Regions from separate parts of the Streptomyces sp. KPB2 genome, predicted to be linked through region 3. Evidence: riboswitches for the same ligand, from Rfam matches in the RefSeq annotation. Region 3 holds a riboswitch; each other region holds the start of a gene.
What was found. A riboswitch is a leader RNA that binds a small molecule or an ion and turns the genes downstream of it on or off. The one in region 3 is predicted to bind thiamine pyrophosphate.

Region 1 (6,762 bases), 3.7 Mb from region 3:
GCGCTCAGCGCCGCACGCGCCTCGCGGGTCCGCGCGAGCAGCGCCACCGCGTCGTGGGGCCGGATCTCCGGGTTGCGTGCCGTCGCCGCGGCGACCAGCTCGTCCAGCTCGAACGCCATCTCCGGCACGGCGGCCGACGGCGGCGGCACGTCCTCGTGCAGGTGCTTGTAGAGCACCGCGGCGGGCGAGTCCCCGTCGTGCGGCTTGGCGCCGGTCAGCATCTCGTACAGCACGACACCGCACGCGTACACGTCGACCCTGGGATCGGCCGTGCCGTGCTCGATCTGCTCGGGCGCCAGGTAGGAGACGGTGCCGAGGACGGCGCCGGTGGTGCTGGTGACGGTGTTCACGGCCCGGACCAGGCCGAAGTCGGCGACCTTGACCCGGCCGTCGTCCCCTATGAGCACGTTCTCCGGCTTCATGTCCCGGTGCACGAACCCCGCCCGGTGCGCGGCACCGAGCGCGGCGAGGACCGGCTCCAGGATGTCCAGCGCGGCCCGCGGCCTGAGCGCCCCGCGCTCGCGCAGCACGTCCCGCAGGGTGCAGCCGGCGATGTACTCCATCGCCAGGTAGACGTACGCCCCCTCGGCCCCCTGGTCGAAGACCTGGACGACATTGGGGTGGTCGAGCCGCGCCACCGACTTGGCCTCGCGGATGAACCGCTCGACGAAGGTGGCGTCGGTCGCGAGCGTCGGGTGCATCACCTTCAGCGCGAGCACGCGGTCCAGGCGGGTGTCCACGGCCCGGTAGACCGTGGCCATCCCGCCGACCGCGATCCGCGCCTCGACGCGGTACCGGCCGTCGAGCACCTGCCCGACGAGAGGGTCCTGAAGGGTCGTGTCCACGCAGGGAGTCTACGAGCCGACACCGACACCCCGTGTCGTCGAGCGGAATCGGGCCGGTACTGCAGCGCATCTGTGACGCTTCCCACGCACCGTGCGCCGCCGACGGCGGCGCACCCTCGCGGGTCGGGCCACCTCTTGCCCGACCGGAAACGGGTGGTGCGCGGGTGGGAGACGAAACCCGGTGCGGCGCAGGCTCACTGAAAAGCGGGCCGCTCCGGATCCAGCACCGCCAGGCCCTCCGCAGGAGACGACGCCTCGGCGAAGTGCCGCCGCGGAATCCGCCCCGCCCGCCGGGCCAGCCGCCCCGCCTCCACGGCGTACCGCATCCCCTCCGCCATCAGGACCGGCTCCTGCGCCCGCGTCACCGCCGAGGCCAGCATCACACCCGCGCACCCCAGCTCCATCGCCAGCGCCACGTCCGACGCCGTACCGGCCCCCGCGTCCAGGATCACCGGCACGCGCGCGTGCTCCACGATCAGCTGGAAGTTGTGCGGGTTGCGGATCCCGAGCCCCGAGCCGATCGGCGAGCCCAGCGGCATGATCGCCGCGCACCCGACGTCCTCCAGCTTCCGCGCGAGCACCGGGTCGTCGTTGGTGTACGGCAGCACCGTGAAGCCGTCGTCGACCAGCGTCTCCGCCGCGTCCAGGAGTTCGACCGGGTCCGGCAGCAGGGTGCGCTCGTCGGCGATGACCTCCAGCTTGACCAGGTCCGTGCCGAGCGCCTCGCGTGCCAGCCGCGCGGTCAGCACCGCCTCCCCGGCCGTGAAGCAGCCGGCCGTGTTCGGCAGCACCCGGATGCCGAGCCGCTCCAGCACGGACAGCACCGACCCGTGCACCGAGGCGTTCACCCGCCGCATCGCGACGGTGGTCAGCTCCGTCCCGGAGGCCACCAGCGCGCGCTCCAGCACGTCCAGGCTGGGCGCCCCGCCCGTACCCATGATCAGGCGGGACCCGTACGACGTGCCGTCGAGGACAAAGGGATCGTCAGCCATGGTCAGCCTCCTTGGACGGCGGTGAGGACCTCGACACGGTCGCCGTCGGCCAGGGCGGTGGCGGACCACTGCGCGCGCGGGACGACGGTTTCGTTCAGGGCGGCGGCCACTCCGGACGGTGCCGCGGTGAGCGTGCCCACCAGCGCGTCCAGGGCCGTACCAGGAGCCACCTCGCGCGGCTCGCCGTTGACGGAGATGTTCATGCGGACTGCTCCGAGAGGTGCGGGAGTGGGGGAAGCGCGGGAACGGCGTCGAAGCGGCGCGGCGTGAAGGGGCGCCCCTCCTCGGGCAGCCTCCCGGTGGTCAGGGCGTGCGCCATGACGTCGCCGGTGACCGGGGTGAGCAGAACGCCGTTGCGGTAGTGGCCGGTGGCCAGCAGCAGGCCGTCCAGGGCGGTCGGGCCGAGCAGCGGGGCGTTGTCCGGGGAGCCGGGGCGCAACCCCGCGCGGGTCTCCGTCAGCGGCAGCTCCGTGATGCCGGGGACCAGCTCGTGCGCGTCGCGCAGCAGCTCGTAGACGCCGCCCGCGGTGACCGTGGTGTCCCAGCCCAGCTCCTCGCTGGTGGCGCCGACGACCAGCTCGCCGCTCTCGCGGGGCACCAGGTAGACGTGGTTGCCGCGCACCACGGCGCGCACCGTCCGGTTCAGCAGCGGTCCGTGCGTCCTCGGCATCGTCAGCCGCAGCACCTGCCCCTTCACGGGCCGCACCGGCGGCAGTACGGCCTCCGGCACGCCCGCGAGGCGCCCGCTGAGGCTGCCCCCGGCCAGCACCACCTGCCCCGCCTCCAGCGCCGTGCCGTCGGCGGTGACGACACCCGTGGCCCGGTCCCCGCGCCCGACGGTGAGCCGCTCGGCCCACACCCGGTGGAAGACCACGCCCGCCCGCTCGCAGGCGGTCACCAGCGCGTGGGCGAGGCGGCGGGGGTCGATCTGGTGGTCGCCGTCCACCCGGAGCCCCCCGCGCACGCCCGGCGCGAGCATCGGCTCCAGGCGTCGGCACTCGCGCCCCGACAGCCACTCCGACTCCAGGCCGGACCGCTGCTGGAGCGCGTGCAGCTCACGCAGGTGGGCGCGGTCGTCGGCGTCCAGCGCGACGGCGAGCGTGCCGCAGCGGCGGTACCCGAGGTCCCGGCCGGTCGCCTCGGACAGCTCGGCCGCGAAGTCCGGGTAGCGGCGGGCCGAGGCGAGGTTCAGCGCGAGCAGCGTCTCCTCGCCGTAGTGCAGCTCCGTGACGGCGGCCAGCATCCCGGCCGCCACCTGGGCCGCGCCGCCGCCCGGCTCGGGGTCCACCAGGGCCGTGACCAGCCCGCGCTGCGCGGCCCGCCAGGCCGTGACCAGCCCGACGATCCCGCCGCCGACGACGAGCACGTCGGACGTACGGGGGGTTCGAGGTGTGTGTGGAGGCGTGTGTGGTGGAGACGACATGGGCGTCCAGCCCCTCCCTTCGCCGGCATGACCCGGATCAGGTTCGTACGGTCGGAGGCCGCCAGCCTCCCTCTCAGCCCGGTGCGTCCGGGCTCCCGCGAGTGCCTTGCGTCGGCCACCCTAGCCCGCGGCGCGTCGCCCGGGTAAGGGAGCCTCCCCGACGGAGCAGAACCCCGGGGGCCGCCGATCCGCGCGGCCGCCGGCTCGTCGGGCACGCGCGCCGACCGACGAAACGCCGGGTGTCTATGGTGATCGGGTGAGTGAGCAGACGCGGGAGCGGGGACAGGGACCGGCGGCGGACGCGGAGCGCCGGGTGGTCGTGGTGGGCGCCGGGATGGCGGGCGTGCAGACCGCGGTCGCCCTGCGGGAACAGGGCTTCACCGGCCCGGTGACCCTCGTCGGCGCGGAGCCGCACCAACCGTACGACCGGCCCCCGCTGTCCAAGGCCGTCCTGCTGGGCACCGCCGAGGGCTCCGCCTTCGACGTCGACTTCGAGGCGCTCGGCATCACCCTCCGGCTGGGCTGCGAGGCCCTGGGCGTCCGCCCCGGCGCACACGTCCTGGACACCTCCGAGGGCCCCGTGCCCTACGACTCCCTGGTCCTCGCGACCGGCGCCGAACCGGTCCGGCTCCCCGGCGCCGAGGGCGTGCCCGGCGTGCACCTGCTGCGCACCCTGGACGACGCCGAACGGCTGCGCCCGGTGCTCGCCCGCCGGCACGAGGTCGTGGTCGTCGGCGCGGGCTGGATCGGCGCCGAGTTCGCCACCGCCGCGCGCGAGGCGGGCTGCGCGGTGACCGTCGTGGAGGCCGCCGACCGGCCGCTGGCCGACGCGCTGCCCGCCGAGGTCGCCGCGCCGATGACCGACTGGTACGCCGAGGCGGGCGCCGAACTGCGCACCCGCGCGCGCGTGGAGCGCGTCGAGCCCGGCGGCCCCGGCGAGCCCGCCCGTGTCGTCCTCGACGACGGCACCCGGCTGCCGGCCGGCGCGGTCGTCGTCGGCATCGGCGCGCGCCCGGCCACCGGCTGGCTGGCGGGCTCCGGCATCGCGCTCGGCGCGTACGGCGAGGTCCTGGCCGACGACCGCCTGCGCACGTCCGCGCCGGACGTCCACGCGGTCGGCGACTGCGCCTCCTTCCCCTCCGCCCGCTACGGCGAGCGGCTGCTCGTGCACCACTGGGACAACGCACTCCAGGGCCCGCGCACGGTCGCCGCCGACATCGTCGGAGCCCCGACGGGCGAGGCCCCGGCGGCCTACGACCCGGTGCCGTACTTCTGGTCCGAGCAGTTCGGCCGCTTCGTCCAGTACGCCGGTCACCACACGGCCGCCGACACCACCCTGTGGCGCGGCGACCCGGCGAGCCCGGCCTGGACGGTCTGCTGGCTGCGCGAGGGCCGCCTGGTCGCCCTGCTGGCGGTGGGGCGCCCCCGTGACCTGGCGCAGGGCAAACGGCTGATCCAGGCGGGCACGACGATGGACCCGGACCTGCTGGCCGACCCCGCGAAGCCGCTGAAGGCGACGACGGCCGCGTCGGCGTAGCCCCGGCGCGGTCCGGCCCGGTCCGGTTTCCGACTGTCAGTGCCAGGTGGCAGGCTGGGGGCGTGACCGAGATTGACGCAAAGACCGATGCTCTCGTGCCCGCCTGGCTCACCGTCCCCGACATCGCCGAGAAGCTCGGCGTCGAGGTGACCCGGGTACGCCAGCTGATCAAGGAAGGCCAGCTCATCGCCGTCCGCCGCGGCGAGAACCGCGCGCTGCACGTCCCGGCGGTCTTCATCGACGAGGACAAGGTCGTCAAGGGCCTGGCCGGGACCCTGACACTGCTGCGGGACGACGGCTTCACGGCCGAGGAGATGCTGGAGTGGCTCTTCACGCCCGACCCGAGCCTGCCCGGCACCCCCGCCCAGGCCCTGGCCGAGAACCGCGGTACGGAGGTGAAGCGCCGCGCCCAGGCGCTCGCCGTCTGACCGCCACGGCGCCGGCCTGTCACACCGCGTGATCGCGGCCGATCCGCGACCTCGCCGGTCCGGTCCGTCGCACGGTTGATCCGCCACACCGCCCGGCGTACGAGCCGCGGACCACGGCCCGGGAGGGGCCCGGTCCGCGGCCGTGTGCCAGAATCGCGCGGCCCGGTCCCGGGCCCGCGCCACCGAACCGGGGGGACACCCGCATGCCCGACACCGCCCCGACCACCGCCCGCGCCCGGCTCGCCGACGCCAGGCTCTACCTGTGCACCGACGCCCGCCGGAGCCAGGGCGATCTGCCCGAGTTCCTGGACGCCGTGCTCGCCGCCGGGGTCGACATCGTCCAGTTGCGGGACAAGGGGATGGAGGCGGCCGAGGAACTGGAGCACCTGAAGGTGTCCGCCGAAGCCTGCGCCCGCCACGGCAGGCTCCTCGCGGTCAACGACCGCGCGGACGTCGCGCACGCCGCCGGCGCCGACGTGCTGCACCTCGGCCAGGGCGACCTGCCGGTGCCCGCCGCCCGCGCGATCCTCGGCGACGACGTCCTGATCGGCCGTTCCACGCACGCCGAGTCCGAGGCGGCCACTGCCGCCGTCCAGGACGGCGTGGACTACTTCTGCACCGGACCGTGCTGGCCCACCCCCACCAAGCCCGGCCGCCACGCACCCGGCCTCGACCTGGTCAGGTACACGGCGGCGCTGGGCACCGACCGCCCCTGGTTCGCGATCGGCGGCATCGACCTCGGCAACCTCGACGAGGTGCTGGAGGCGGGCGCCCGGCGCGTGGTCGTCGTCCGCGCGATCACCGCCGCCGACGACCCCGGCGCGGCGGCGGCCGAGTTCGCGAAGCGGCTGCGGCAGGTCCCGGCAGGGGAGTAGCCCCGCGCAGCCGCGAGCGGGCCGGGTGTCCAAAAGGTGGACAACAACTCGACAATATGGACAAATGTCCCCCATCCGGTTGGGGGACCGCCGCACCCTGGCTAACCTGCCGGTATGGCCCTCGGAACCGCAAGCACGAGGACTGATCGCGCCCGCACGGTGCGCGACATCCTCGCCACCGGCAAGACGACGTACTCGTTCGAGTTCTCGGCGCCGAAGACGCCCAAGGGCGAGAAGAACCTGTGGAGCGCGCTGCGGCGGGTCGAGGCCGTGGCCCCGGACTTCGTCTCCGTGACCTACGGCGCCGGCGGCTCCACGCGCGCGGGCACGGTCCGGGAGACCGAGCAGATCGTCGCCGACACCACCCTGACCCCGGTGGCCCACCTCACCGCCGTCGACCACTCCGTCGCCGAACTGCGCAACATCATCGGCCAGTACGCCGACGCCGGGATCCGCAACATGCTCGCCGTGCGCGGCGACCCGCCCGGCGACCCGACCGCCGACTGGATCGCGCACCCCGAGGGCCTGACGTACGCCGCCGAACTGGTCCGGCTCATCAAGGAGTCGGGCGACTTCTGCGTCGGCGTCGCCGCCTTCCCCGAGATGCACCCGCGCTCCGCCGACTGGGACACGGACGTGGCGCACTTCGTCGACAAGTGCCG
Region 2 (6,762 bases), 1.9 Mb from region 3:
GACGGCGAGATCGAGGTCATGTGCGTCTCCGACACTCCGGGCAACCCGGCGGTCGAGGAGTGGGCGGACTTCCGGGAGACGGGGCACGCGCACGCCATCGGGCAGTGCCTGCTGTCCCAGTTGGACGAGGACGCCCGCCGTGACCACCTGGACCGCTACCCGGTTCGGCCGCTCACGCCGTATACGCTGCGTGACGGCCACAGCCTGTTGAAACGACTGGAGCGCATGCGCCGGATGACGCCGGTGGTCGAGCGCCAGGAATACGCGCTCGGCACGGTCTGCGCGGCCATTCCGATCACCGTCGGCACCACCGCCGCGACGATGGCCATCTCGCTCCCCCTCCACCAGGCGGACCGACTGCTGCCGGCGGCTCAGCGTTTGCAGACCGAGGTGGGGCGGCGTCTGGGTTCACTGGCGCTCTCTATCAGTATCTGAAAACTCACTCCTTGTGATCTGGTGTGTACGTTGAGCAAGATGCCACCAGTGTTAGAGGTTTGATTCCCGGACAGTCGACGGCGAATGACGGGGTAGGCGAATGGGCGAGTCCGTACAGGCAGAGGTCATGATGAGCTTTCTCGTGTCCGAGGAGCTCTCGTTCCGCATCCCGGTGGAGCTGCGGTACGAGACACGTGATCCCTACGCCGTACGACTGACCTTCCATCTGCCCGGAGACGCGCCGGTGACCTGGGCCTTCGGCCGGGAATTGCTCGTCGACGGAGTGGGCCGGCCGTGCGGCGACGGAGACGTGCGCATCGCACCGGTCGATCCGGAGCCCTTGGCCGAGGTGCTGATCCGCCTTCAGGTCGGCAGCGACCAGGCACTGTTCCGCTCCTCGGCCGCGCCTCTCGTGGCCTTCCTCGACCGCACCGACAAGCTCGTGCCCCTCGGCCAGGAGGGCGCGCTCGCCGACTTCGACAGCCACCTCGACGAAGCCCTGGACCGCATCCTGGCCGAGGAACAGAGCGCGGGCTGAACCGTTACGGCAGACGCGCAGCGGTGGCGTAACGCTTCGCCGGGCGCGTCAGCGCTTACGGCGACGGCCCCGCCCACCGCGTGCCGGCGCTCCCGCACCGGCTGCCGCCCCCGCGGCGGCGGTCGGCCGGTCCGCCGACACCACCAGGGCCGCGAGGGCCGTGGTGACCGGCACGGAGGCCACCAGCCCGATCGAGCCGACCAGCGTACGCACGATCTCCTCGGCGACCAGTTCGCTGTTGGCGACCGTCCCCACCCCGCTCTGCGCGATCGAGAACAGCAGCAGCAGGGGCAGGGCGGCGCCCGCGTAGGCCAGGACGAGCGTGTTCACGACCGAGGCGATGTGGTCGCGGCCGATGCGAATGCCCGCGCGGTACAGGCCGCGCCAGCCCATCGTCGGGTTGGCCTCGTGCAGCTCCCAGACCGCGGAGGTCTGGGTGACCGTCACATCGTCGAGGACACCGAGCGAACCGATGATGACGCCGGCGAGCAGCAGGCCGCTCATGTCGATGGACGGGTACAGGCCGTGGATGAGGCCGGTGTTGTCGTCCGTGTTGCCGGTGAGCGCGGCCCAGCCGATGAACAGCGACCCGAGTACGCCGATCAGCAGCAAGGAGATCAGGGTGCCGAGCACCGCCACGGAGGTGCGGGCCGACAGCCCGTGGCACAGGTACAACGCGATCAGCATGATGGCGCTGGACCCGATCACAGCCACGACCAGGGGGTTGGAGCCCTGCAGGATCGCGGGAAGGATGAAGAAGTTCAGCAGCAGGAAGCTGATGGTCAGCGAGACCAGCGCCATGAGACCGCGCAGTCGCCCGACGACCACGACGGCGAGCGCGAAGATGCCGGCGAGCAGGGCCAGGGGGAGCCGGCGGTTGATGTCGGTCACCGAGTACTGCAGGTCCTTGGGCGCCGAGGGTTCGTAGGCGACCACCACCTTCTGCCCCTCGTGCAACTGCCGTGACTGGTCCGGCTGCACGATCTCGTTGAACGTACGGCCCTTGTCATCGCCGGTGTCGACGCGGATGGTCGCCCGCTTGCACTCGCCCGTCGCCTGCTGCACCGCGGAGGATCCCTCGGCCGTGGACGTGTCACCGGTCGGGGTGCCGCCCGAGGCGTTGACCGACTGGCAGCTGAGCGCGACCACCTTGGTGACGGTGGCTTCCTGTGTCTGCCGGTCGAAGCCGACACCCGTGCGTTCGTGAGCAGGCGCACCGCCCGGCCACAGCACCGCGAGTCCGACCACCACGGCCGCGGCGAAGGGGATCAGGACGGCGGCGATGACCTTGCGCAGATGCCGGGAGACGGGCGCCGCGGGTCCATGACTGTGGGTGTGCGAGTGCCCGTGCCCGCCACCCGCGCCCTGTCCGCCACTCGCGCCCTGCCCGCCACCCTTCGCACCGGACCCGTGCCCGTGACCGGTCTCGGGTCTGCCCTCGGGCGCACCATGAGCGAAGGCGGGGACATGGCCGGTCGCACGACCGTCGCCCTCTTCGGCGTTCGGTCCGCGGCGGGGCCGGCGCGGTGGAAAGGGGGGATGCTGCGGTGTGGTCACCGCCCGATCATCGCAAGAACGAGGGGGGCCCTCTGGTCACCGCGCCCGAAGGGGCGCTAGCGTGGAGGCACCTTTGTACACGCGGGAGCTCGGAGCACCGGGCTGAGAGGGCGCTGACCTCCGTCCCAGCGATGTTTCACGGGAAACGTCACCGAAGTCGAGTGACGTATCCCACGAAGCACCGTCGGACGGAAGCCGCTGCGTCGACCGCCGAACCTGTTACCGGGTAATGCCGGCGTAGGGAGTAGGTCTCATGACCATCAAGGACGCACGCACGCCTGCCTCCGCGCAGAACTCCGCACACCACCCCACCCAGAACTCCGGCCAGGAGGACGCCGCGGAGACCACGGAGGCCGGGAAGTCCATCGGCTGGCACAAGGCGTACGTCGAGGGCTCACGCCCTGATCTGCGGGTGCCGGTCCGTCAGGTGCACCTCACCAACGGGCAGTCGGTCACGCTGTACGACACCTCGGGCCCGTACACCGATCCACTCGTCGACACCGATGTCCGCAGGGGCCTCGCTCCGCTGCGGGAGAACTGGATCATCGCCCGCGGCGACACCGAGGAGTACGCGGGCCGTCCCGTCCGTCCCGAGGACGACGGAATCAAGCACACCTCGCCGCGCGGCGGTCTGCGCAACCTCGACGCCGTCTTCCCCGGCCGCCCGCGCCAGCCGCGCCGGGGCCGGAACAGCACCGCGGTCACGCAGCTCGCGTACGCGCGACGGGGTGAGATCACCCCGGAGATGGAGTACGTGGCCGTCCGGGAGAACGTCTCGCCCGAAGTGGTTCGCGAGGAGATCGCGGCGGGACGTGCCGTCCTGCCCGCCAACGTGAACCACCCCGAGATCGAACCGATGATCATCGGCAAGCGGTTCCTGGTGAAGGTCAACGCCAACATCGGCAACTCGGCGGTGACGTCCTCCATCGAGGAGGAGGTGGACAAGATGACCTGGGCGACCCGGTGGGGCGCCGACACGGTCATGGACCTCTCCACCGGCCGCAACATCCACACCACACGCGAGTGGGTTCTGCGCAACTCCCCCGTTCCCATCGGCACCGTGCCGCTCTACCAGGCCCTGGAGAAGGTCGACGGCCGGGCCGAGGAGCTGACCTGGGAGATCTACAAGGACACCGTGATCGAACAGGCCGAGCAGGGTGTGGACTACATGACGGTCCACGCGGGCGTGCGCCTGCCGTACGTACCGCTGACCGCGAACCGCAAGACCGGGATCGTCTCGCGCGGCGGCTCGATCATGGCGGCGTGGTGCCTGGCGCACCACAAGGAGTCGTTCCTGTACGAGAACTTCGAGGAACTCTGCGAGATCCTCGCCGCCTACGACGTCACCTACTCCCTGGGCGACGGCCTGCGCCCGGGCTCGATCGCGGACGCCAACGACGAGGCCCAGTTCGCCGAGTTGCGCACCCTCGGGGAACTCAACCGGATCGCCAAGCGTTGCAACGTACAGACCATGATCGAGGGCCCGGGACATGTCCCGATGCACAAGATCAAGGAGAACATCGACCTTCAGCAGGAGATCTGCGATGAAGCTCCGTTCTATACGCTCGGCCCGCTGACCACGGACGTCGCGCCGGCGTACGACCACATCACCTCCGGCATCGGTGCCGCGATGATCGCCTGGTGGGGCACGGCCATGCTCTGCTACGTCACGCCCAAGGAGCACCTGGGCCTGCCCAACCGCGACGACGTCAAGACCGGCGTCATCACCTACAAGATCGCCGCCCATGCCGCCGACCTCGCCAAGGGCCACCCAGGTGCACAGGAGTGGGACGACGCGCTGTCGGACGCCCGGTTCGAATTCCGGTGGGAGGACCAGTTCAACCTGGCCCTCGACCCGGACACGGCACGGGAGTTCCACGACGAGACCCTGCCTGCCGAACCCGCCAAGACGGCCCACTTCTGCTCCATGTGCGGGCCCAAGTTCTGCTCGATGAAGATCAGTCAAAACATCACAAAGCAGTTCGGCGGTACGGCGGCTGCGGGGGCGACGGCTGAGGAAGTCGCTGAGGGGATGCTCCAGAAGTCGAAGGAGTTCGCGGCCAACGGGAACCGGGTCTATCTGCCCATGGCTGACTGAACCCAACGTGTGGGCTGACTCCCCGGCCTGGTCCCCGGTGGCTGCGTCCGGGGCCACTTCAGGCTCGGGGAGGGCCTGCTCTGTGCCGTAACGGAAGAGACAAGATCGCGCATGAGGTGATCTACGGGCCTACTCTGCCTGACATGGGCGGGATTGATATGGCCAATGGCGTCGTCGGCGCGGTGCTGGGGATGTTGTTCGCGGTGCTCTTCCAACAACCGTTACAGAACAGCTGGCACAAACTGCGCACTCGTTCGACGAGAGCGGTGCGCAGCCTGAGGCAGAGGGAGGAGTCCAGCCCCGCCTGGAGGACCTTCTCCCTGGGCCCCCTCCATACCTCCGCGCTGGTCGTGGAGGGAGACGGTGAGTCGTCGATACCCGCCGAGGCCATTTACATCCACGTGCTCGACGAGGAGATCGAGCTGCCCCCGGACATGGTCGGTTGGCGCGCTGAAATCGAGGTTGAGAGCGAACGCCTGCGTGCGGAGGGACGAACGCCGTTGTGGAACGGTCCTCGCTACGCGGTCGAATCGTTCGATGTCTCCCGCACCGCCCTCGACGAACGGCCCGAAGTTCATCTGCGGCTGCGCCCGACCGACTACTACACGTTTCTTGCGGCTCAGCAGCTCGATCGCCGACTGTCCGACGGCACGACTCCTCGGTCCTGCTATCTTGCCCCGGACGATCCGCTGCAGGCACCCGCGTTTCTGCAGTGCAGTTTCGCCACCAATGTCGCGGTGGTGACCGCCGACGACATGTTGGTCGTCAGCCAGCGCAGCGACCGGGTCCGTATGGCGCCGGGGGTCTGGAACTCCTCCGTGAACGAGGGCTTGTCACGGCACATCGACTCATCCGGCCGCAGTGCCCCCGACCTGTATGCCGTAGCCCGGCGCGGCATACGGGAGGAACTCTCCATCGAGCCGAACGAGTACTCACTCGAACTGCTCGCCTTTGTACTGGACATTGACAAGCGCCACTGGAGTGCTCACTTCTACGCCAGGCTGAAGGAACTGACCCGCGAAGGTATGCAGGAACGGATGAGCAGAGGCGTCGCGGACAGATGGGAACATCAGACCATCGACTACGTGCCCTTCCGCCCTGCAGCAGTGGTCAAGTACATGCTGCGTGCGGATCGGATCCATCGCTGGGCTCCACTTGCGCCGGCGCTCTTCCATCTCGCATTGGTTCACGTCTACAGCCGTACAACGGTCGAAAGGGCGGGAGCGCAGATAGTTCGGCGCATGTAGCAGCCCTGCCGATCGCGGACTGAACGCCCGGGCGCGGGGAGGGGACAGGCCGCAGGGTCGGCCCTCTCCCCGCCGAGCGGCCCTGCTCGGCAGACTGGGCGCATGACAGCCACCTCACTGAGCAAGGGTGCCAACGTCGCCGTCGACTCCCCCGCGGTCCGCGTCGAACTCGTGTGGTCCGCCGGAGCGGGCGTCCCCGAGGTCGACGCCTCCGCGCTGCTGCTCACCTCGGCCGGGCGGGTGCGGGACGACGGTGACTTCGTCTTCTACAACCAGCCCGGGCACAGCTCCGGCGCGGTGCGGCACCTGGGCAAGCCGGGTGGGCCCGGGGCGGACGCGGGCGTCACGAGCGATGCCGTCGAGGTGGACCTGGGGGCGGTTGAGACGGCCGTAGAGCGCATCGTCCTGTGCGCCTCGGCGGACGGCGGGACGTTCGGCCGGGTCCCCGGGCTGTCGCTGCGGGTGCTGGACACCGCGACCGCAACCGAACTGGCCCGGTTCGACATCACGGCCGGTCCGGAGACCGCGCTGGTCGCCGGTGAGCTGTACCGGCGCCAGGGCAAGTGGAAGTTCCGCGCGGTCGGACAGGGATACGCCGCCGGACTCGCGGGGCTGGCCACGGACTTCGGCATCACTGTGGACGACGCTGCCCCGACGGCCGCTCCCGCCACGGCCCCCCGCGCACCGTCGGCACCGGCTTCCCCGACGCCCACGGCTCCCGTACCACCGCCGGTCCCCTCCGTACCTCCGGTCCCGCCGAGTGCGGCGCCGGCCGCCACCGGGCCCCGTCTCACCAAGGGCGAGGAACGCCTGCCCGTGGACATGCGCAAGCGGCTGTCCCTGCGCAAGGAGCAGGTCGCGGTCAGCCTGAGCAAGCACGGGGCGGC
Region 3 (6,762 bases):
ACAAGATCGTGGCCGACTACTACGGCGCGCCGACGCCGATCAACCAGATGGCCTCGTTCTCCGTGCCCGAGCCGCGCATGGCCGTGGTGACCCCCTTCGACAAGAGCGCCCTGCGCAACATCGAGCAGGCGATCCGCGACTCCGACCTGGGCGTCAACCCGAGCAACGACGGCAACATCATCCGAGTGGTGTTCCCCGAGCTGACCGAGGAGCGCCGCCGCGAGTACATCAAGGTCGCCAAGGGCAAGGGCGAGGACGCCAAGGTCTCGATCCGCTCGGTGCGCCGCAAGGCCAAGGACGGCATCGACAAGCTCATCAAGGACGGCGAGGTCGGCGAGGACGAGGGCCGTCGTGCCGAGAAGGAACTCGACGACACCACCGCCAAGTACGTCGCGCAGGTGGACGAGCTCCTGAAGCACAAGGAAGCTGAGCTGCTCGAGGTCTGATGAACGACTCTTCCTGGGGAGCGCCGCCACAAGCCGGGTACTGGGGGCCGTCCGACCAGGGACCCGTCCAGGGCGCCGCCCCGGCGGGTCCCGCGTACGATGCGCACTACGCGCAGCAGACTCGCCCCATGCCCATCGTGCCCGACGTACCCGAACACGGCGGAGACCAGGACGACGACCAGGGGACCGCTCGGCTGGGCGGTCCCCTGTTCCGGGACGAGCCGTTCCACGACCAGTCCGGTCGCGTCGAGCCGTATCGCGACCAGAACCCGTCGGCGCAGCCGTATGCGGCGGTGCCGCAGAATCCGGAGCCCATGCCCGACGCCCCGCAGCCGGCGCAGCCCCAGCCGCCGCAGAAGAAGAGCGCGGGGCGCGACCTGGGGGCCGCGATAGGGGTCGGCGTCGGCCTCGGCGTGGTGATCATCGCGTCGCTGTTCGTCGTCAAGGAAGTCTTCGTCGGCGTGATCGCGGTCGCCGTCGTCGTGGGCCTGTGGGAGCTGACCAAGCGGCTGGAGGAGCGCAAGGGCATCAAGGCGCCCCTCGTGCCGCTCGCCATCGGCGGCGCGGCGATGGTGGTCGCCGGTTACGCGCGCGGCGCCGAGGGTGCGTGGGTCGCCATGGCGCTGACGGCTCTCGCGGTCCTCGTCTGGCGGATGACCGAGCCGCCCGAGGGATACCTCAAGGACGTCACCGCGGGGCTGTTCGCCGCCTTCTACGTGCCGTTCCTGGCCACGTTCGTCGCCATGATGCTGATGGCCGACGACGGGGCCTGGCGCGTCCTGGTCTTCCTGATACTGACGGTCGTCAGCGACACCGGGGCCTACGCCGTCGGCTGGCGCTTCGGCAAGAAGAAGCTCGCCCCGCGCATCAGCCCCGGCAAGACCCGCGAGGGGCTGCTCGGTGCGGTGGCGTTCGCGATGGTGGCGGGCGCGCTGTGCATGCAGTTCCTGATCGACGACGGCACCTGGTGGCAGGGCCTCCTGCTCGGCCTCGCGGTCGCCGTCAGCGCCACCCTGGGCGACCTCGGCGAGTCCATGATCAAGCGGGACCTCGGCATCAAGGACATGGGCACCCTCCTGCCGGGCCACGGCGGCATCATGGACCGGCTGGACTCCCTGCTGCCGACGGCACCGGTGGTGTGGCTGCTGCTGGTGATCTTCGTCGGGTCCGGGTGATCCGGTCGGTGCCCCCTGCACGGTGGGCCTGATCTGCTGGTTTCTCGGAGAGGGACCCGTTGTCCACAGGGCGGCGGGTCCCTCTCCGTATGTCTGCGACACTGGTATGGCCATGCCTAAGCCCGGAGAACTCACATTCGTCGCGCCGCGCGGAGCCAAGAAGCCGCCGCGGCACCTTGCCGATCTCACGCCTGCCGAGCGCAAGGAGGCTGTCGCCGCGATCGGTGAGAAGCCGTTTCGCGCGAAGCAGCTCTCGCAGCACTACTTCGCGCGGTACGCGCACGCCCCCGAGCAGTGGACCGACATCCCCGCCGGTTCCCGCGAGGGGCTGCGGGAAGCGTTGCTGCCCGAGCTGATGACGGTCGTGCGGCACCTGTCCACCGACCAGGGGACCACGCGCAAGACGCTGTGGAAGCTGTTCGACGGGACGCTCGTCGAGTCCGTCCTCATGCGTTACCCGGACCGGGTGACCATGTGCATCAGCTCCCAGGCGGGCTGCGGGATGAACTGCCCGTTCTGCGCCACCGGCCAGGCCGGCCTCGACCGCAATCTGTCCACGGCCGAGATCGTGCACCAGATCGTGGACGGCATGCGGGCGCTCAGGGACGGCGAGGTCCCGGGAGGCCCCGCGCGGCTCAGCAACATCGTGTTCATGGGCATGGGCGAGCCCCTCGCCAACTACAACCGAGTCGTCGGCTCCATCCGCCGCCTCACCGACCCCGAGCCGGACGGTCTCGGGCTCTCCCAGCGCGGCATCACCGTCTCCACGGTCGGCCTGGTCCCGGCGATCCACCGTTTCGCCGACGAGGGCTTCAAGTGCCGCCTCGCCATCTCCCTGCACGCCCCCGACGACGAGCTGCGCGACACCCTCGTCCCCGTCAACACGCGGTGGAAGGTGCGCGAGGTGCTGGACGCCGGGTTCGAGTACGCGGCGAAGTCCGGGCGCCGGCTGTCCATCGAGTACGCCCTGATCCGCGACATCAACGACCAGGCCTGGCGCGGTGACCGTCTCGGCAGGCTCCTCAAGGGCAAGCCCGTGCACGTCAACCTGATCCCGCTCAACCCCACGCCCGGCTCCAAGTGGACCGCGTCCCGGCCCGAGGACGAGAAGGCGTTCGTGGAGGCGATCGCGGCGCACGGTGTGCCGGTGACCATCCGGGACACCCGCGGACAGGAGATCGACGGGGCGTGTGGTCAGCTCGCCGCGAGCGAGCGGTAACCTGACCGGCGGAAGTACAGCAGCACAGTCACATCTTCATATTCCGACAGGGGAGCGCCACAGCGCTGAGAGTGCGGCACCGGCCGCAGACCCTCCGAACCTGGCCCAGGTCATTCTGGGTAGGGAGATCGGTCACCACTCGAGCTGTTGCGCCCTGCCCGGGACCCTCGCCAGGGGTTCCGGGCGGGGCCGCGTCTTCTCCTGGTCACCCAGGAGGAATTCAGTGAGCATCACCAAGAAGGTCAGTGTCCTGGCCGTCGGCCTCGGCATGGTCGGCACCCTGGCCGCCTGCGGATCGTCGTCCGACGACGCCGGGAGCGGCTCCGGCGGCGCCAAGACCGTGACGCTGGTCAGCCACGACTCGTGGGCCGCGTCGAAGGACGTCATCGCCGCCTTCGAGAAGGAGTCCGGCTACAAGGTCGAGGTCCTCAAGGACGGCGACGCCGGGCAGGCCGTCAACAAGGCCATCCTGACCAAGGACAACCCGCAGGGCGACGTCTTCTTCGGCGTCGACAACACCCTGCTCTCCCGCGCCCTCGACAACGGCCTGTTCCAGCCGTACGAGGCCAAGGGCTCGGACCGGGTCCGGCCCGAGTACCGGACCGACCGGGACAAGCACCGGGTCACGCCCATCGACACGGGCGACATCTGCGTCAACTACGACAAGGCGTACTTCAGCAAGCACAAGCTGACCCCGCCCAAGTCCTTCGACGACCTCGTCAAGCCCGAGTACAAGGACCTGCTCGTCACCGAGAACGCGGGCAGCTCCTCGCCGGGTCTCGGGTTCCTGCTCGGCACCGCCGCCCAGTACGGCGACGGGGGCTGGGAGGGCTACTGGAAGAAGCTCAAGGCGAACGGCGTCAAGGTCGTCGACAGCTGGGAGCAGGCGTACAACGAGGAGTTCTCCGGCTCGGCCGGCGGCAAGAAGGCCAAGGGCGACCGGCCCCTCGTCGTCTCCTACGCCTCCTCCCCGCCCGCCGAGGTCGTCTACGCCGACCCGCAGCCGGACACCGCCCCCACGGGCGTCGCCGACGGCACCTGCTTCCGGCAGGTCGAGTACGCGGGCCTGCTCAGCAACGCCAAGAACCCCGAGGGCGGCAAGGCGCTCCTCGACTTCATGCTGAGCAAGTCCTTCCAGGAGGACATGCCGCTGAACATGTTCGTCTACCCGGTGCGGGAGGGCGCGCAGGTCCCCGAGGCGTTCTCGAAGTTCGGGCCGCAGGCGAAGGACCCGCAGACCCTCGACCCGGCGAAGATCGCCGACAACCGTGACCAGTGGGTCAAGTCGTGGACCTCGCTCGTACTGAAGTGAGCCACCCGGGCAAGCAGGCGGGCACCGCGCGCGGGAGCGCGGCGCGGCTCGGTCTCATGGCCGTGCCCGTCGCGTTCTTCGCGGTGTTCTTCGCCTACCCCGTCGCCGCCATCGTCGCGCGGGGCCTCAAGGTCGACGGGGTCTGGCGGCTCGGCCGGATCGGGGACGTGCTCGCGCAGTCCGACGTGCGGCACGTCCTGTGGTTCACCACCTGGCAGGCGCTGGCGTCCACCGCGCTTACGCTCCTGATCGCCCTGCCCGGCGCGTACGTCTTCGCCCGCTTCGACTTCCCCGGCAAGCAGGTGCTGAGGGCCGTGGTGACGGTGCCGTTCGTGCTGCCGACGGTCGTCGTCGGCACGGCCTTCCTGGCGCTGGTCGGGCGCGGCGGGCTGCTCGACGAGCTGTGGGGCGTACGTCTGGACACCACGGTGTGGGCGATCCTGCTCGCGCACGTCTTCTTCAACTACGCCGTCGTCGTCCGCACCGTCGGCGGCCTGTGGGGGCAGCTCGACCCGCGGCAGGAGGAGGCCGCGCGGATGCTGGGCGCCTCGCGGCTGCGGGCCTGGCGGCAGGTGACGCTGCCCGCGCTGGCGCCCGCCGTGGCCGCCGCCGCGCTGATGGTCTTCCTGTTCACCTTCACCTCCTTCGGCGTCGTCCAGATCCTCGGCGGCCCCACCTTCTCCACCCTCGAAGTGGAGATCTACCGCCAGACCTCCCAGGTCTTCGACCTGTCCACGGCCGCCGTGCTGACGCTGATCCAGTTCGCGGCCGTCGCCGCCGTCCTCGCCGTGCACGCCTGGACGGTACGGCGGCGCGAGAGCGCCCTCCGGCTGGTCGACGCGGCCACGACCGCGCGCCGGCCGCGCGGAGCCGGGCAGTGGGCGTTGCTGGCCGGGGTCCTGGGCGTCGTCGTCCTCCTACTGGTGCTGCCGCTCGCGGTGCTGGTCCAGCGGTCACTGGGCGCCTCCGGGTTCGGTTACTACCGCGCGCTGACCCGGGAGGACGGCGGCACCTTCCTCGTCCCGCCGATCGAGGCGATCGGCAACTCCCTCCAGTACGCCGCCGCCGCGACCGCGATCGCCGTGGTGATCGGCGCGCTGGCCGCGACCGCGCTCACCCGGCGCGACGCGGGCCGCTTCGTGCGCGGGTTCGACGCGCTGCTGATGCTGCCGCTCGGGGTGTCGGCGGTGACGGTCGGCTTCGGTTTCCTGATCGCGCTGGACGAACCCCCGCTGGACCTCAGATCGTCCTGGATCCTGGTGCCGCTCGCACAGGCGCTGGTGGGCGTCCCCTTCGTCGTACGCACGATGCTGCCGGTGCTGCGGGCGGTGGACGGCCGGCTGCGGGAGGCGGCGGCGGTGCTGGGCGCGTCGCCGTGGCGGGTGTGGCGCGAGGTGGACCTGCCGATGGTGCGAAGGGCGCTGCTGGTCGCGGCCGGGTTCGCCTTCGCGGTGTCGCTCGGCGAGTTCGGGGCGACCGTCTTCATCGCACGGCCCGACAACCCGACCCTGCCGGTCGCCGTGGCGCGGCTGCTGGGCCGGCCGGGAGAGATGAACTACGGCCAGGCGATGGCCCTTTCGACGATTCTGATGCTGGTGTGCGCCGTGGCCCTGGTGGTGCTGGAGCGGCTGCGGACCGACCGGAGCGGGGAGTTCTGACATGCCGTCCATGCCGTCCAAACCGTCCGTGCCGTCGGGGCCGCCCATGCCGTCGAGCCTGCTGAGCCTCGAAGGCGCCACCGTCCGCTTCGGCGGGCGGGCCGTGCTCGACGCCGTGGACCTGGCGGTCGCCGAGCACGAAGTGGTGTGCGTGCTCGGGCCCAGCGGCAGCGGCAAGTCGACGCTCCTGCGGGCGGTCGCCGGACTCCAGCCGCTGGACGCCGGGCGGGTGGCGCTGGACGGACGGGACCAGACCGGAGTGCCCGCGCACCGGCGCGAGGTCGGGCTGATGTTCCAGGACCACCAGCTCTTCCCGCAGCGTGACGTGGCCGGGAACGTCGCCTTCGGGCCGCGGATGCACGGCGCCTCCCGGGCCGAGCAGCGGGACCGGGTGGCGGAGTTGCTGGAGCTGGTCGGGCTGCCGGACGCCGCCCGTCGGTCCGTCGCCGCGCTCTCCGGCGGTGAGCAGCAGCGAGTGGCGCTGGCCCGGGCCCTGGCGCCCCGGCCGCGGCTGCTGATGCTGGACGAGCCCCTCGGCCAGCTCGACCGCTCGCTGCGGGAGCGGCTCGTGGTGGAACTGCGGGAGCTGTTCGGGCGGTTGGGCACCACGGTGCTGGCCGTCACGCACGACCAGGGCGAGGCGTTCGCGCTCGCCGACCGGGTCGTGGTGATGCGGGACGGTCGGATCGCCCAGTCGGGGACGCCTCTGGAGGTGTGGCAGCGGCCGGCGGACGCGTTCGTGGCCCGTTTCCTCGGATTCGACAATGTGACCGAGGCGTCAGTCTCCGGGCAGGCCGCGGACACCCCGTGGGGCAAGCTGCCGGTCCCCGAGGACGCCCCGCAGGGCACCCGGACGGTGCTCGTCCGGCCGGCCGGCGTCCGCGTCGTCCCCGCCGACGAGGGCCTGCGCTGCACGGTCACGGCCCGTACCTTCCGCGGCACGCACGTCGCC

Region 1: another riboswitch for thiamine pyrophosphate. It lies ahead of thiO (glycine oxidase ThiO); the one in region 3 lies ahead of D1J63_RS09965 (thiamine ABC transporter substrate-binding protein).
Region 2: another riboswitch for thiamine pyrophosphate. It lies ahead of thiC (phosphomethylpyrimidine synthase ThiC); the one in region 3 lies ahead of D1J63_RS09965 (thiamine ABC transporter substrate-binding protein).

Annotation. Positions count from the first base shown of each region.
Region 1 is NZ_CP034353.1:6,022,346-6,029,107, forward strand. It holds gene pknB (Stk1 family PASTA domain-containing Ser/Thr kinase) at 1-845, opposite strand, end outside; gene D1J63_RS27105 (thiazole synthase) at 1,040-1,837, opposite strand; gene thiS (sulfur carrier protein ThiS) at 1,840-2,040, opposite strand; gene thiO (glycine oxidase ThiO) at 2,037-3,260, opposite strand; TPP riboswitch at 3,258-3,369, opposite strand; gene D1J63_RS27120 (FAD-dependent oxidoreductase) at 3,517-4,797, shown strand; gene D1J63_RS27125 (Rv2175c family DNA-binding protein) at 4,860-5,225, shown strand; gene thiE (thiamine phosphate synthase) at 5,429-6,100, shown strand; gene metF (methylenetetrahydrofolate reductase [NAD(P)H]) at 6,215-6,762, shown strand, end outside.
Region 2 is NZ_CP034353.1:4,186,506-4,193,267, forward strand. It holds gene D1J63_RS18600 (IclR family transcriptional regulator C-terminal domain-containing protein) at 1-435, shown strand, start outside; gene D1J63_RS18605 (SsgA family sporulation/cell division regulator) at 536-973, shown strand; gene D1J63_RS18610 (YibE/F family protein) at 1,022-2,530, opposite strand; TPP riboswitch at 2,602-2,791, shown strand; gene thiC (phosphomethylpyrimidine synthase ThiC) at 2,784-4,628, shown strand; gene D1J63_RS18620 (hypothetical protein) at 4,772-5,875, shown strand; gene D1J63_RS18625 (VWA domain-containing protein) at 5,978-6,762, shown strand, end outside.
Region 3 is NZ_CP034353.1:2,332,158-2,338,919, reverse strand. It holds gene frr (ribosome recycling factor) at 1-446, shown strand, start outside; gene D1J63_RS09975 (phosphatidate cytidylyltransferase) at 446-1,621, shown strand; gene rlmN (23S rRNA (adenine(2503)-C(2))-methyltransferase RlmN) at 1,734-2,840, shown strand; TPP riboswitch at 2,879-2,984, shown strand; gene D1J63_RS09965 (thiamine ABC transporter substrate-binding protein) at 3,064-4,152, shown strand; gene D1J63_RS09960 (iron ABC transporter permease) at 4,128-5,810, shown strand; gene D1J63_RS09955 (ABC transporter ATP-binding protein) at 5,857-6,762, shown strand, end outside.